3 regions of the Paenibacillus sp. F4 genome follow, and region 3 is predicted to be linked to each of the others. Evidence: predicted binding sites of a transcription regulator. Region 3 holds the regulator's gene; each other region holds the start of a gene.

Region 1 (4,048 bases), on a different contig from region 3:
CTTTTGAGTTTGACTATCTTGATTTCAATCTTCTTCGTTCCTGCTTCCACTTGTATCCCTCCAGATCAATATTTTTATTTGAACAAAAAAATCTTAGTACGGCACAAAAAGCGGCTGAATAATCTATTCTTTACTATAACTATCTCTATGTTCTTGTTTACGTTTTTCAATCCAATCTAAAAAGTCGCTTTTCATGGCTCTTCTACTGTTACCCACTGAAAAATTAGGAATACCACCGTAATCCTCATTAATTCTGAATAGTTCATATACGGTACTTCTTGAAATGCTCATATATTTAGCGATATCATTAGCAGTAAGTACATCTGGTAGTGATCTTAATGTTTTTCTTTCTTTGGCCACAGCCGACATTTCATGTTCACTATCATTTAATATCTTTTCTCTGTAGTGTATTTCAACTTCTTCCTGTATGTATTGGTCAATGTCCTTTAAAAGTTTTTCGAAAAAATCCCTTTTATTCCTCATGCTATCTCTCCTTTTTAGAAGATACATCACAAACAAATGTTCCATTACGTATAGCTCTTAAAATCGCCCTTGCACAAAGTTCGTGGATGAAATCCTGTACATCTTGCGGAAACTGACTAATATGCATTTGAATCTCCCCCTATTTTTATGGATAAAGGTACATACAATAAGAGTATCTTAAATAAGTTTAGAGGAGGATTCTATGAAGATTGTATCAGAAAAAGTTATAGACAAGAACGGAACCGTTATAGGAGATGATCCAGGTAAATTTCCAAGTATCATAGCAAAGTGTAAGGCTCTGGTACTGACACTAGAAATAGGTGTAGAACACGCTTTCGTTGAGAAAGAGGGGATTATGCTCAGGAATAAACATTTATGAAAGAATAAAAGCTCATTCCAATAATATGTGGAAGAGCCTTTAATAGAATAACTTTCTAAGGATCTTAGATTCATCTGGCCCGATTATTTAGGAAAATTTAGGGTCCTCAGAATGATCATATTGCTTTCTAGTGTATTGGAAGAATTAATCGTTATCTTCAAAGCCAAATTCTTGTTGTCCGCCATATTTCTTCTTAAATAAACTCATCTGAAAACATCTTCGTCCATGGTAGTAATTCTTCACTAATGTATGCTTTAAGAATACGTTGCAATTCATCTCTTTCTCTGACATCTTGGTAACCAGTCGCCTCATACAACCAAAGCAACTATTCCAACTTTCGCCAAACCTCGAACCAAAATGTCACTCATTATAGCCAGTGCCTCTTGTTGCTTAGTTAATACGCCGACGTCTCTTGCCTCCAAGTAAGCATTACATAAGTGGAATTATCTCTGCTCGATATCCTTGTGCGATTTTACTTTTGTTTATGTATACAACAGGGTTTAAACACTTCTTTAATTTACATTAATGAAGGGACAAGATTATTTGCGTCAATAAAACTGGACAAATTAGGCACATCAGTTACTCTAACATCGTTTTTGAGTCTTCCCATCTTAGTTCTATTAAAAGCTCTAAATACCGCACCAGTTGACATGATACGTGTTCCATCTTCTAAAACTGCACAACTTAATTTCTATCAGCAATATTAAGTATTCCTCGTTATTCTGCTTTTAAAAGCCTTTTATCCTCCGTAATCTCGTTCACGTTACTCATTCCCCTACCTCGATATAAGTTAAGACTTTAACATTTAAATACAGAATCCTGCAATAAATTAAATTATCACAGTTAAGCAACAACAACATAAATTCCAATTTTTCAAAAAAAACAAGACTAGGACTTTAGTTTTAGCCTGCCAATATAATATCCTCTAGCTTAATCCAACTAAAATCATCCTCACCACGAAACAGTTTTACTTCGCGTCTTGCGGTGTTAATCGACGTAACTACACCAGTCATAACCGTATCATCAAACGGGCTGAATACGGTCACGCTGACAGGCTGACGTGAGTTGTAAGACTCTATTAGAGCCTGCTCAATCAATTGTACCTCCTGGTCGTCCAACTCAGGTTTGCCGCGCCGCTGGCGATCCTGCATGAGCTTCAGATAAGCCTCTTTATGTTCTGGTATGATAATCCGGCTGCTTTCCCATAACCCGTTACCTTCTAATTTTTTAGACATTTATGTAGCCTCCTGATGTGTTATGTAGAAATTATATTCCGAACACTTGTTCCTTACAAGGGATATGTTTTCCAGTACACAAAAAAATAAACCTCAGATTAATCCGAGGCTTAATATTCCGTATAGTACCTATTAGCAGAGCCAGGAGGTGTAACGATCTTTTGAGCGCGATCCCAGCCCTCTATTATCATGATGTGGCGGGTATCGCTCTTGTTATCCCATGCAATATAGTTGTCTTGTTCCAAGGCAAGCAGCCCCGCCTTTATGTCCTCTGTATGCCTACCTGTCTTTATCTCCAACTCTTTCATGGTTGGCAAACGCCGCCGACCGGCTGAGTAGTTATAAAGTATGCGGAGTAATTTCCGTTCCCGATCAGTGAGCATAAGGCAACACCTTAAGTGCACGCGGCATATTTTCACCACGTTCAATATAGCCCTTCTTTTGTAGGCGCTCCATGTACCCGTATGCTGTTGATGTAGATGCTAGCCCCAGCCCTATTTGTAGTTCTCGAACCGTTGGCGGATATTTACTTACCTCGATAAATTGTTCAATATAACTCAAGGCTCTCAGTTCTTTTGATGTCAATTTCATCGGATGTCACCCCTTGATGTTTGGATGAACTCATTATATAACGAACAAACGTTCTTATCAATGTAAACAAAAAAGAGCAATGAGGACTAATTATTATTCCTCTTGCTCTTTCGCTTTTTCCACCATCTGGTTGACTATAACACTTACAGTGCATTTTTGCTTTTCGGCTTTCTCCTGTAACCATTCAAGTAGATCAGGCTCAAAATAAATAGCCTCTCTGACTTTCTTATCCTTTTTCGGTGGTCTTCCCGCCATAAAATCACACTCCTAATTACGCACATTTTACAGCATTTAAAATATTTTAGCAACACTCAAAAAAGCTATTTACAAAGCATTTTAAATGCTGTAAAATAGAGAATGTAAGGAGGTGATACACATTGAGAGCTATAGATTGGGTCTTGCTCTCCACAGCACTCACAAACCTGATAACTGCAATTATCGGTTTGGTCAAAGTGTTTAAAGAGAGCAAGCAAAAGAAAAAGGTACCTAAACGACGCGGGCAGCGTAAACGTTAAAAGTACCCGAGGTGGCGGCTAGTATAGCGCCATCTCCACCCAATCTTAACATAACGGATTGACATACACAATTGGCGGCGGCCTTACGTAGGGAGGTAATGATAATGTTTAAAAAGTACAGAGCAACAAAGCAGAATGTAATTTTGCTAGAAAGCGCAATGAAGGAGTTGGGCCATCCAATTGAAAAGGTAGGAGCGGCGAAAGATTACAAAGAATTTAAGAATAGTAACTGGCACATCATGTTTCACAACTCGGTAAATTCAAAAATGCAAGAACTGGAGGCTGCTAACAATTATCAATAAGGGGCTATATGCCCCTCTATAGGAGGTAACTCTATGTATGATGAAATCTTATGGACCATATCTATATCTGGCCTGGTAATAAGCCTCGCCGCGCTATTACTGAATGTCCGCAATTACTTCAAATAACAAACAAGCTCTGCCGACCAATTAAGGTTAGCAGAGCTTTTTAATGTGCTACTTTTTCCTCTTACTATTGTTGTTCACTTTTTGTTCTTATACTGTTCGGATTACCCTTTTAATAATTTATCTTCTTTAATTGGAGCAGTAATTTCTTTGATCTCCACTTCATCATTCATTTTTTGCAAGTTCATTGGCATGGAGTCTAAATATTTGTATTCCTCGACCCTAACGGAGTCTTCTGTCCAATTCCCCTCTTTATCTTTCACAAAGACCTCTCTCTTTACCGGGAGCCCTGTTTTAGTATCAATGGTTACCGTCTCTTTTTTAAGATTCGTTTCTGCTACAACCTCTTGAAGTGATGCGTCATTAGATTGTAGACGCACAGATTTCACCCAATTTTGTTCTTTCATTTCTTTTTTCTGT
Region 2 (4,048 bases), on a different contig from region 3:
GGTACTGGCATTGCGCCTACAAGCGTTTTTTCACATTTAGAGGATTTTTCTGCATCTTGTACCAATCTTTTTGATACAAAACGTGCGATTCCCTTTTTCATCGTTGCTCACCTCCCTTCCACAAGGGTAATAAGAGAACGGTCTGTGCCGTGAAAGATAAAGCAATTACGGGGGATTGGATTAAAAAATTACTAAATACAATAACTAACGAAATCCATTTTAAATACGGATCCAACCCCGAAGGGTTAAGGTCCTCCGATTTGCGAGGGGCTATACAAAGGACAATTACTGCCGATATGGCCGTAAGAAGTAACGTGCCATCATGTCCCAAATGTATCAAAGGAATTGCTGCGAAAAGTGCAGCCGAAAAAATGGCACAGACTGTTAGAGATTTGAAATGCAGCCCTCCCGAAAATTTCCGCAGAACTACAAATGAGAAGAATGCTAATAGGGAATTTAATACTTCACCCACTATCCAACCAAATAGGATCGTTAGTATTAGACCCGAGTACCAATTAAGTTTTATACCTATGGAGTAAGTTAATACCTCCACACTTCCGGGTCCGTCTGGATCAGCTTTTTTTATTGCGGTTGCGATGCGCTTCGAGAGCTTTTCTAGCATCTTCCTCATCACTCCTTTTGGAGAAGATATAAGAAAGGGCAAAAGTGAATACAGACACCAGCAGTATTGCAAGTGGATTTAAATAGTATAACAGTATTACTCCCAAACTTATCGTTACTGTCGAAAACAGAGTGCTTGTTAAGACCATTTTGTTTTCTCTCGTTCTATAGTCTTCTCTCCAGATAAAATCATGGGGAGGCGCCGATATAAAGGAAAACCCAGTTCCATATAACTTAAAAAGTGCGGCTATAAGATAAGTGATAAGTATAGATGTACCTTGCAACAAAAACACTTGCAGATTGGCGTTTTCCTTTAATACGCCAATCTGCATCATGTCAAAAAACTTATATACATAAAAAATAGCCATTTGCATAGTGGCATAGGCACTTATGGCAACTCCCAATATAAAAGCAGACCAGTGCAATTTTATTTTTAATCCTAAACGAAAAAACATTGAAAATAGTGCATACTGCAAAGGTAAGTCCAACTTAGGTACGTTTAGTACAATCCGCATCAAAAAGGATACAAGAGATATAGCAACAGCAAAAAGGATAATCTTATACTTATAGTCCTTTATGGGGAGCATATACAATGCCAAAGGCAGCAAAAGAATAGCTAGTGCATCAAACACCCCAATAATTATATAAAGCAAATTACTTAACACCTCACACCGCCTATCTAATTAATCTACCTTAATTATATAGTGGCGCATGACGTAAGCAAGAGATTTTAAAAATTTGTCGAAACAATATCCTCTAGCTTAATCCAACTAAAATCATCTTCCCCACGAGATAGCTTTACTTCGCGTCTAGCCGTGTTGATTACTGTTATCACACCAGTCATGACCTCATCGTCAAACGGGCTAAATACAGTCACGCTGACAGGCTGGCGTGAGTTGTAAGAGTCTATTAGCGCCTGTTCAATCAATTGCACCTCTTGGTCATCCAGCTCCGGTTTACCGCGCCGCTGACGGTCTTTCATTAAACGTAAGTATCCCTCTTTATGTTCCGGCAGGATAATCCGTGAACTCTCCCATAATCCATTACCCTCAAGTTTCTTTCCCATTGAATCCGCCTCCTGTATTGTTATGCACAAATTATATAGCGAACATTTGTTCCGCACAAGAGTCTTTATATGCCACATCTAAAACTTTCGCACTAGAAAAATATTCCTAGGTCATATATACTAATTCTATAAAATTTTTGGTTAAATAGGGGGAAGAAAGTTGAAAAGGACATTAGGTATCACAGTTGCAGCTATCGCGGCAGTGGTCTTGCTTGCAGGATGTGGAGCTGATAAGACTACAATTAAGGATGAAACTCCTACACAGGCCAAAGTAGAAAGCCAGCCAGCTAAGGACACTCCAAAGGCTGAACCAGCGGCTACTAAAGAAGGTGCTGCGCCTGCTGAAGCAGAGAAAAAGGCCGACGACATTTGGACATATTACAACGATGCAAAATGGACAGACACGTGGAATGGTGTTAAATCTAGTATTGAAAAAGTAGTAGTAACGGATCGCGCCCCTAAAAAAGAGAACCCAAACGATTTCACTGCATCTGCTGTTGGGGTTAAATTTAAAATTGAAAATACCACCAAAAACCTATACACCACTTACCCAGACCAAGCCGAAATTGTTACTTCAACTGGTGAGCAATTAAAACCCGAAATGGTATTGTCCGACCACATAGGCGGGGAAATTGAAGAAGGCGTTATAAAAGAAGGAAATGTAATTTGGTTCCTGAAACGCGGCCATGCCGCAGATATTAAATGGGTTAAAATCAAATGGTATGTAACTGAAGGTGATGGACTGGGTATGGATCAAAAGAGAAAAGAATACTCAGTTAAACTTGAGCTTAAATAAACTCAAATAAAAAAGCCCCGGAGCAATCCGGGGTTTTAATATTTGACTATAGGCAACAAAGGCAATTACATTGCCTGTATAGAATAGATATGATAACATAAGAATAGAAATAAGGGAGACGCAACTCTCCCCTAGAACAACGAAGTGTGCCTTCGCGGCGCGCATATATTACTGTGATTACAGCAAAACCCACCGTAGGCGACCAACCTTTAGCGGTGGGTTTTGCGCTTGTTACGTCTACGTCTGATCCATCGGAAAAACTTGCGAGAACTAAACCAAAGGCTTAGTACCGTTGCAGTTACTTTCAAGAGCAGATAAAGCGTACCAAGTGCAGTCATGGCGGCAATCACCTCCTTTACAGAAGGCTGCGCCGTGACCCCCACCCGTTGTCCAATCCAGATTATACCACAAGTCCTCATGTCGAGGGCTTTTTTTTATTTAAAAGAGCAGTGAGGCCTTATCCCTCCTGCTCTTTTGCTTGTGCAGTCATCCTATTTACCAACACACTTACTGTACATTTCTCTTGCTCTGCCTTCTCTTGGAGCCATTCCAACAATTCCGGCTCAAAATAGATAGCCTCTCTAATCTTCTTATCTTTTTTCGGTGGTCTTCCAGCCATAAAATCACACTCCTGTTATGCGAATTTTACAGCATTTAAAATATTTTTGCAACACTCAATAAAACTATTTACAAAGCATTTTAAATGCTGTAAAATAGAATATGTAAGGAGGTGATATAAATTGAGAGCAATAGATTGGGTCTTGCTCTCCACAGCACTCACAAACCTGATAACTGCAATTATCGGTTTGGTCAAAGTGTTTAAAGAGAGCAAGAAAAACAAAAAAGGAACCAAACGACGCGTGCGGCGCAAACGTTAAGGATTCCTTGGTAGAGGGCGGCTTACATAGCGCCTTCTATACCCAATCATAACATAACGGACTTATATAAACAATCTGGCGGCGGCCTTACGTGGGAGGTAGGAAGGCATGAATAACGAACAATTTATCATTTGGCTTCGTGCTAAATTTGCGGAAAGAGTAAAAACCGGATGTACACCAATGGAGAAGGCTGTTAGATGCATGAAGACGGCTCGTGAGTTTGTGGGTCTGTAAAATGCGGGGCTATATGCCCCTCTATAGGAGGTAACTCTATGTATGATGCAATCTTATGGACCATATCCTTATCTGGCTGGGCAATAAGTATTGTTTCGCTGTTGTTAAGTATCCGCAATTACTTTGAATAAAAAAATGTCCCAGCCGACCAATTAAGGTTAGCTGGGACATTTTGTTCTACTTATTAACTGTTGCTGTATTGGTCTTACTGTTCCAGTCTACTTGAGCGCCCCACGCCTCACCCACAGCCCGTAGCGGAACATACGTCGTACCGTTAATCATCTTAACGTCAGCGATAGTCTTACCATTTACGATTACATTTGCTTTTTCCATAATTTCATCCTTCTCCTTTGTAATATCTGGCTTGTTATACAAGGCTAGCTCTGCCTCTCTGCGTCGCACCAGCCCAGCCAGTACCCTGCCACTGGACTTATTGTACTTTGTGATGTTGGC
Region 3 (4,048 bases):
TCCAGTCTTTAGCGACGGCAATATCCTCAATTAGAGCATAGCCATTCCAATTAGTACAAAGTTTAATTTGCCCAACACAGTCGTTCTCATCATAATATAAAAAAATAGATTTTCCTTGTTCATCAATATAACTGATGTCAACGTCATCATCCTCATACTGTTTAAAATATGGTTCGGGAAAACTTTCTTCTATATAAGTCCAATTATCGTTCTCGTATTTAGGTATAATCCTTCCTGACACAATAAAGCCGTTATTCTCATTTGACTTCTTAAAATCTCCCATATTAGAAAGTGACATTTTAATTATCATGGCTTGTCTCCTCCTGGTTTAATTTCTCTATGCACACTATTCTAAAAGAGAACCACGTTTTCCTGTCTGTTAGATTTATAAAAAGAGCAAAACTGTAACGACTGTTCAACTATGTGTGATATTCTACGATCTCGTCCGCTTGCTTAAACGATTCATAGCAGTAGTTAGGTTTGCTGTTTAACACAAAAAAAGCAGGAAGAATCCTTCCTGCTTTTGCTTGAAAACGATTATTAACGTCTGCGTTGTCTATCATTTACGCTAAACAGATTAACAGCCAGTGCGTTACCTCTTGCACGCGCAACGGCTCTTTGATTCGAACGGATGTTTGATCTTCTTCTTCTCAAATCACGTCTGCAATGTCTTCTGCTCATATGATCACCTCCCTTCAAGGAAATGAAGGTACGGATGAATCTTAGTGGTGTTTATGCTTACGCTTGGAAATTTTGATATTCAAGGCATTGGTTGCTAGTGCATTTCCGCTTCCTGTTTTAGCAGCTGCGGCTTGAAAGACTTTAACGACCAGATATCTGTTTTTCCCGATGCGATGCTTATACGTTTTAACTCTATTTCTGATCATCTGCATATCTCCTTTGCTTAGGTCTGCTATATACATATGTCAATTGTGATAGTAATGTATCAGCATAAATCTATTAAAAGCCAAAAGAAGCTGGTACCTATATTCCTAATGGTTAACAAAAAAACCTCATGCGAGCCTGTCTTCGCCATTTCAACTTTACGTTGCAGGAGAAGGTTACAGGCAGGTCGGCATGAGTCTAATAGTGTAGATAAATAATATGCAGTTTAGTTTGAAAATTATTTACTATTAAGAGTATTAATTTTTTTCTCGTAGTACGCCTCTTGAGCAAGAATATGATTCAGTTGTTCAGAGAGCTGTTTATATTCTTGGCTGTCTTCTGGATAATTGTTTCTTTCGGAAATTACAGCTTCAAGTTGCTTTTCTAAATACCTGAAATGGATAAGTATTTGTATGTACTGAATACGATCGTAGGTTGTTATGTGTGAGTTCTCTTTTGCATACAAATGATCCATTGTTGGAACTACACAGCTTATGGCGATAAATATCACAGCAAACACTGAAATTATAATTTTTTTCATTTAATTCCTCCTACAGAGCTATGAGTAATTAATATACCATATTTATCCAAATCAAAGAAAGATCTATTAGTTTTGCCCATGACAGTATAGTTGCTCAAGATCAGTGGGGGATTATTTGAGATGGGGAGGCTGATTTTATAGTAGAAAAAATAGGAATAGGTTGCTGAAATGAAAAAATAGTTGTGAGATACATAATAAACATAATAGCAATACAAAACCGGCTTGCCCTAGGCAGCCGGTTTTGTATTAGTGGATAGAATAACGGGGAAGAAAGAACGAGAAATCAGTGGAAGTCCCGGAAGAGTCCTACAACCTTGCCCAAAATGCTGACGTGTGTCAGGCGAAGCGGTTCAAAGGCTGGATTTTCAGGTTGAAGCCGGATATGATCTTTTTCTTTGTAGAAGGTTTTAACTGTAGCTTCGTCTTCATCTGTCATAGCTACAACAATATCACCATTATCAGCGGTCTGCTGCTGACGTACGATTACATAGTCTCCGTTAGCAATCCCAGCCTCAATCATGCTTTCGCCTACAACAGATAACATGAATATTTTATCCTCACCAACAAAGTGTTGGGGAAGAGGAAAGTAATCTTCAATATTTTCTGTCGCCGTAATAGGAAGGCCAGCAGTTACTTTGCCGACGACGGGGACACGACTAATGGAGTAATTAATCAAGTTGCTGTTATCCGATTCGTCTTGACCGAGTAACTCAATAGCCCGTGGTTTTGTAGGATCGCGGCGAATGAGTCCTTTTTTCTCTAAACGATCCAAATGACCATGAACCGTAGAACTGGAGGCTAATCCGACAGCCTCGCCTATTTCGCGTACAGAAGGGGGGTACCCCTTTAGACGCACTTCATTGCGGATAAATTCAAGAATGGCCTGCTGGCGGCTCGAAATCTTAGACATACCGTATCAACCCCATTTAGTAACGTTTGGGAAAATTATAGCATAGAACCTCCGTTCGTACAAACATAAGTTCTAAATAATCCCTGAAAATAATTGCGAACTTTTGTTCTCTTTTCTATTGAACAAAACAAATGTTCGTGTTATATTGTGAAAACATAAGAACAAACGTTTGGAGGACACAGCCAATGATGAAATATAGCACTTATCAAAGTATTTTCCCGATGAATTTAGAAAATTTACAGGAGACCCGAAAAGAGGGTAGGGCGCGTTTTATGCAGATTATTACCAATACTCTTTTACTTAAGCTTCTTATTATAGTGATTGTTGCTTGGATTGCAGGGGCAGGTGTACTTACGGTTTTCGCGGCACCTTCAGCTTCCAAGGAAGAAGTGACTAAACTGACCGTACAACCCGGGGATACGTTGTGGGAGATTGCCGCAAATCATAAACCGGAACGAATGGATACACGGGTATATATAGAAGGAATTGTGCGGATTAACGGTTTGGAGGATCGGGGAGTGCAGGCAGGTCAGGTACTCAAGCTTCCTAACTTCTGATCTATAGACTATTAGAGCTTGTCAGGGAGCGTAATACGGGAGCCTTGACAAGCTCTTTTCTACATGTCAAAGTGTATTATATCTTTGCTTTTATGGAGGGGACACAATTTGGATATAGACAGCTTGGTACAGCGCATTAATGAATTAGCGCGCAAAGCAAAATCCGAGGGTTTGACGGAAGAGGAAGCCACAGAGCGCGCCAATCTTCGGGAAATTTATTTAGGTAACATTCGCCGTAATTTTCGGCAGCAGCTTGAGACGATTGAATTTGTGGACGATGATACATCGAAGGGAAATGACGGGCTGAAGCATTAATGTTGTTAAAGCGCCCAAGCCTACAATTTGCCTTTTGTTTTAGGTACCTTTCATGGTATCTATATAGATCAGCTTTGAGGCAATTGTTTTATTGTAATATATCTGGGAAGGAATTGAGAGATGGCCCGATCATTTGAAAGAAAAGTACGCAAAAACACAGCGCATTTAAATAAATCGCGCAAAAAGCAAGGCATTCAAACCATTAACGGCGCAGGTTCTGCAATGGATATTTTCCGTGGCCGTAACATTACTGTGCCAATTATGCTGGCAGGTCTTTCTGTATTGTACATGCTTATGAGTTACTTTTTGACTAAGACTGGCATGCGAGGGATGGATTGGCTTGTATTCGGCCTTTACTTGATGCTGGCTGTTATCTTTTTCATCCGTCGTCCTTATCTGAAAGTGGGAAAGGATACTCTCTATATGCTGAAAGGTGGTAGAGAACGTCCAATGACGGCAGGGGACATGAAAGCCATCAAGATTGAAAAGGGTTACGTAACCGTTGAAAGAAAAGGTAAGGGCGGTAATTTCATTTTTACTAAATCATTAGGTCGCTATGACACGGATGCCATTGCAGAGCGACTTGAGAAGTTTGCGCTATCCAATCAGATACAGGTGGACAAGAAATAACTGATTTAGCCTGTAGCTCTTTAACAAAGGCCGTATGATGTTATTTCATATAACATGCTGCGGCCGCTTGCTTAATATGGGCACACATAACGATTCAAATACTTAACCGAGCAAATAGGTGTACATATACTGTGGAAAGAGAGTGGATAATTCAGATGACGATTCAGGCGGTAATGTTTGATCTTGATGATACCCTTTTATGGGATGAAC

Evidence for each region. Region 3 encodes LexA, which represses DNA repair genes until DNA is damaged. Its sites were predicted from a motif close to CGAACATATGTTCG; they were not measured.
Region 1: a site for LexA is predicted at 2,137-2,150, ahead of C1T21_RS22625 (YolD-like family protein). Genes of this name have one in related genera too.
Region 2: a site for LexA is predicted at 1,727-1,740, ahead of C1T21_RS06805 (YolD-like family protein). Genes of this name have one in related genera too.

What each region holds. Positions count from the first base shown of each region.
Region 1 is NZ_POVS01000019.1:151,626-155,673, forward strand. Features, by position in the region: gene C1T21_RS27460 (hypothetical protein) at 1-50, opposite strand, end outside; gene C1T21_RS22620 (helix-turn-helix domain-containing protein) at 124-483, opposite strand; gene C1T21_RS27465 (hypothetical protein) at 686-862, shown strand; gene C1T21_RS22625 (YolD-like family protein) at 1,765-2,097, opposite strand; gene C1T21_RS22635 (LexA family protein) at 2,470-2,688, opposite strand; gene C1T21_RS27470 (hypothetical protein) at 2,782-2,943, opposite strand; gene C1T21_RS27475 (hypothetical protein) at 3,066-3,203, shown strand; gene C1T21_RS22640 (hypothetical protein) at 3,308-3,505, shown strand; gene C1T21_RS22645 (hypothetical protein) at 3,733-4,048, opposite strand, start outside.
Region 2 is NZ_POVS01000008.1:184,854-188,901, reverse strand. Features, by position in the region: gene C1T21_RS27810 (hypothetical protein) at 1-101, opposite strand, end outside; gene C1T21_RS28430 (accessory gene regulator ArgB-like protein) at 98-622, opposite strand; gene C1T21_RS06810 (hypothetical protein) at 573-1,286, opposite strand; gene C1T21_RS06805 (YolD-like family protein) at 1,352-1,687, opposite strand; gene C1T21_RS06800 (hypothetical protein) at 1,848-2,483, shown strand; gene C1T21_RS27255 (hypothetical protein) at 2,941-3,102, opposite strand; gene C1T21_RS27250 (hypothetical protein) at 3,224-3,361, shown strand; gene C1T21_RS27805 (hypothetical protein) at 3,470-3,595, shown strand; gene C1T21_RS06795 (glycoside hydrolase family protein) at 3,773-4,048, opposite strand, start outside.
Region 3 is NZ_POVS01000015.1:73,367-77,414, forward strand. Features, by position in the region: gene C1T21_RS17300 (GNAT family N-acetyltransferase) at 1-310, opposite strand, end outside; gene C1T21_RS27395 (hypothetical protein) at 541-681, opposite strand; gene C1T21_RS27400 (hypothetical protein) at 723-887, opposite strand; gene C1T21_RS17305 (hypothetical protein) at 1,124-1,426, opposite strand; gene lexA (transcriptional repressor LexA) at 1,710-2,336, opposite strand; gene C1T21_RS17315 (LysM peptidoglycan-binding domain-containing protein) at 2,525-2,893, shown strand; gene C1T21_RS17320 (DUF896 domain-containing protein) at 3,002-3,208, shown strand; gene C1T21_RS17325 (hypothetical protein) at 3,329-3,838, shown strand; gene C1T21_RS17330 (HAD family hydrolase) at 3,994-4,048, shown strand, end outside.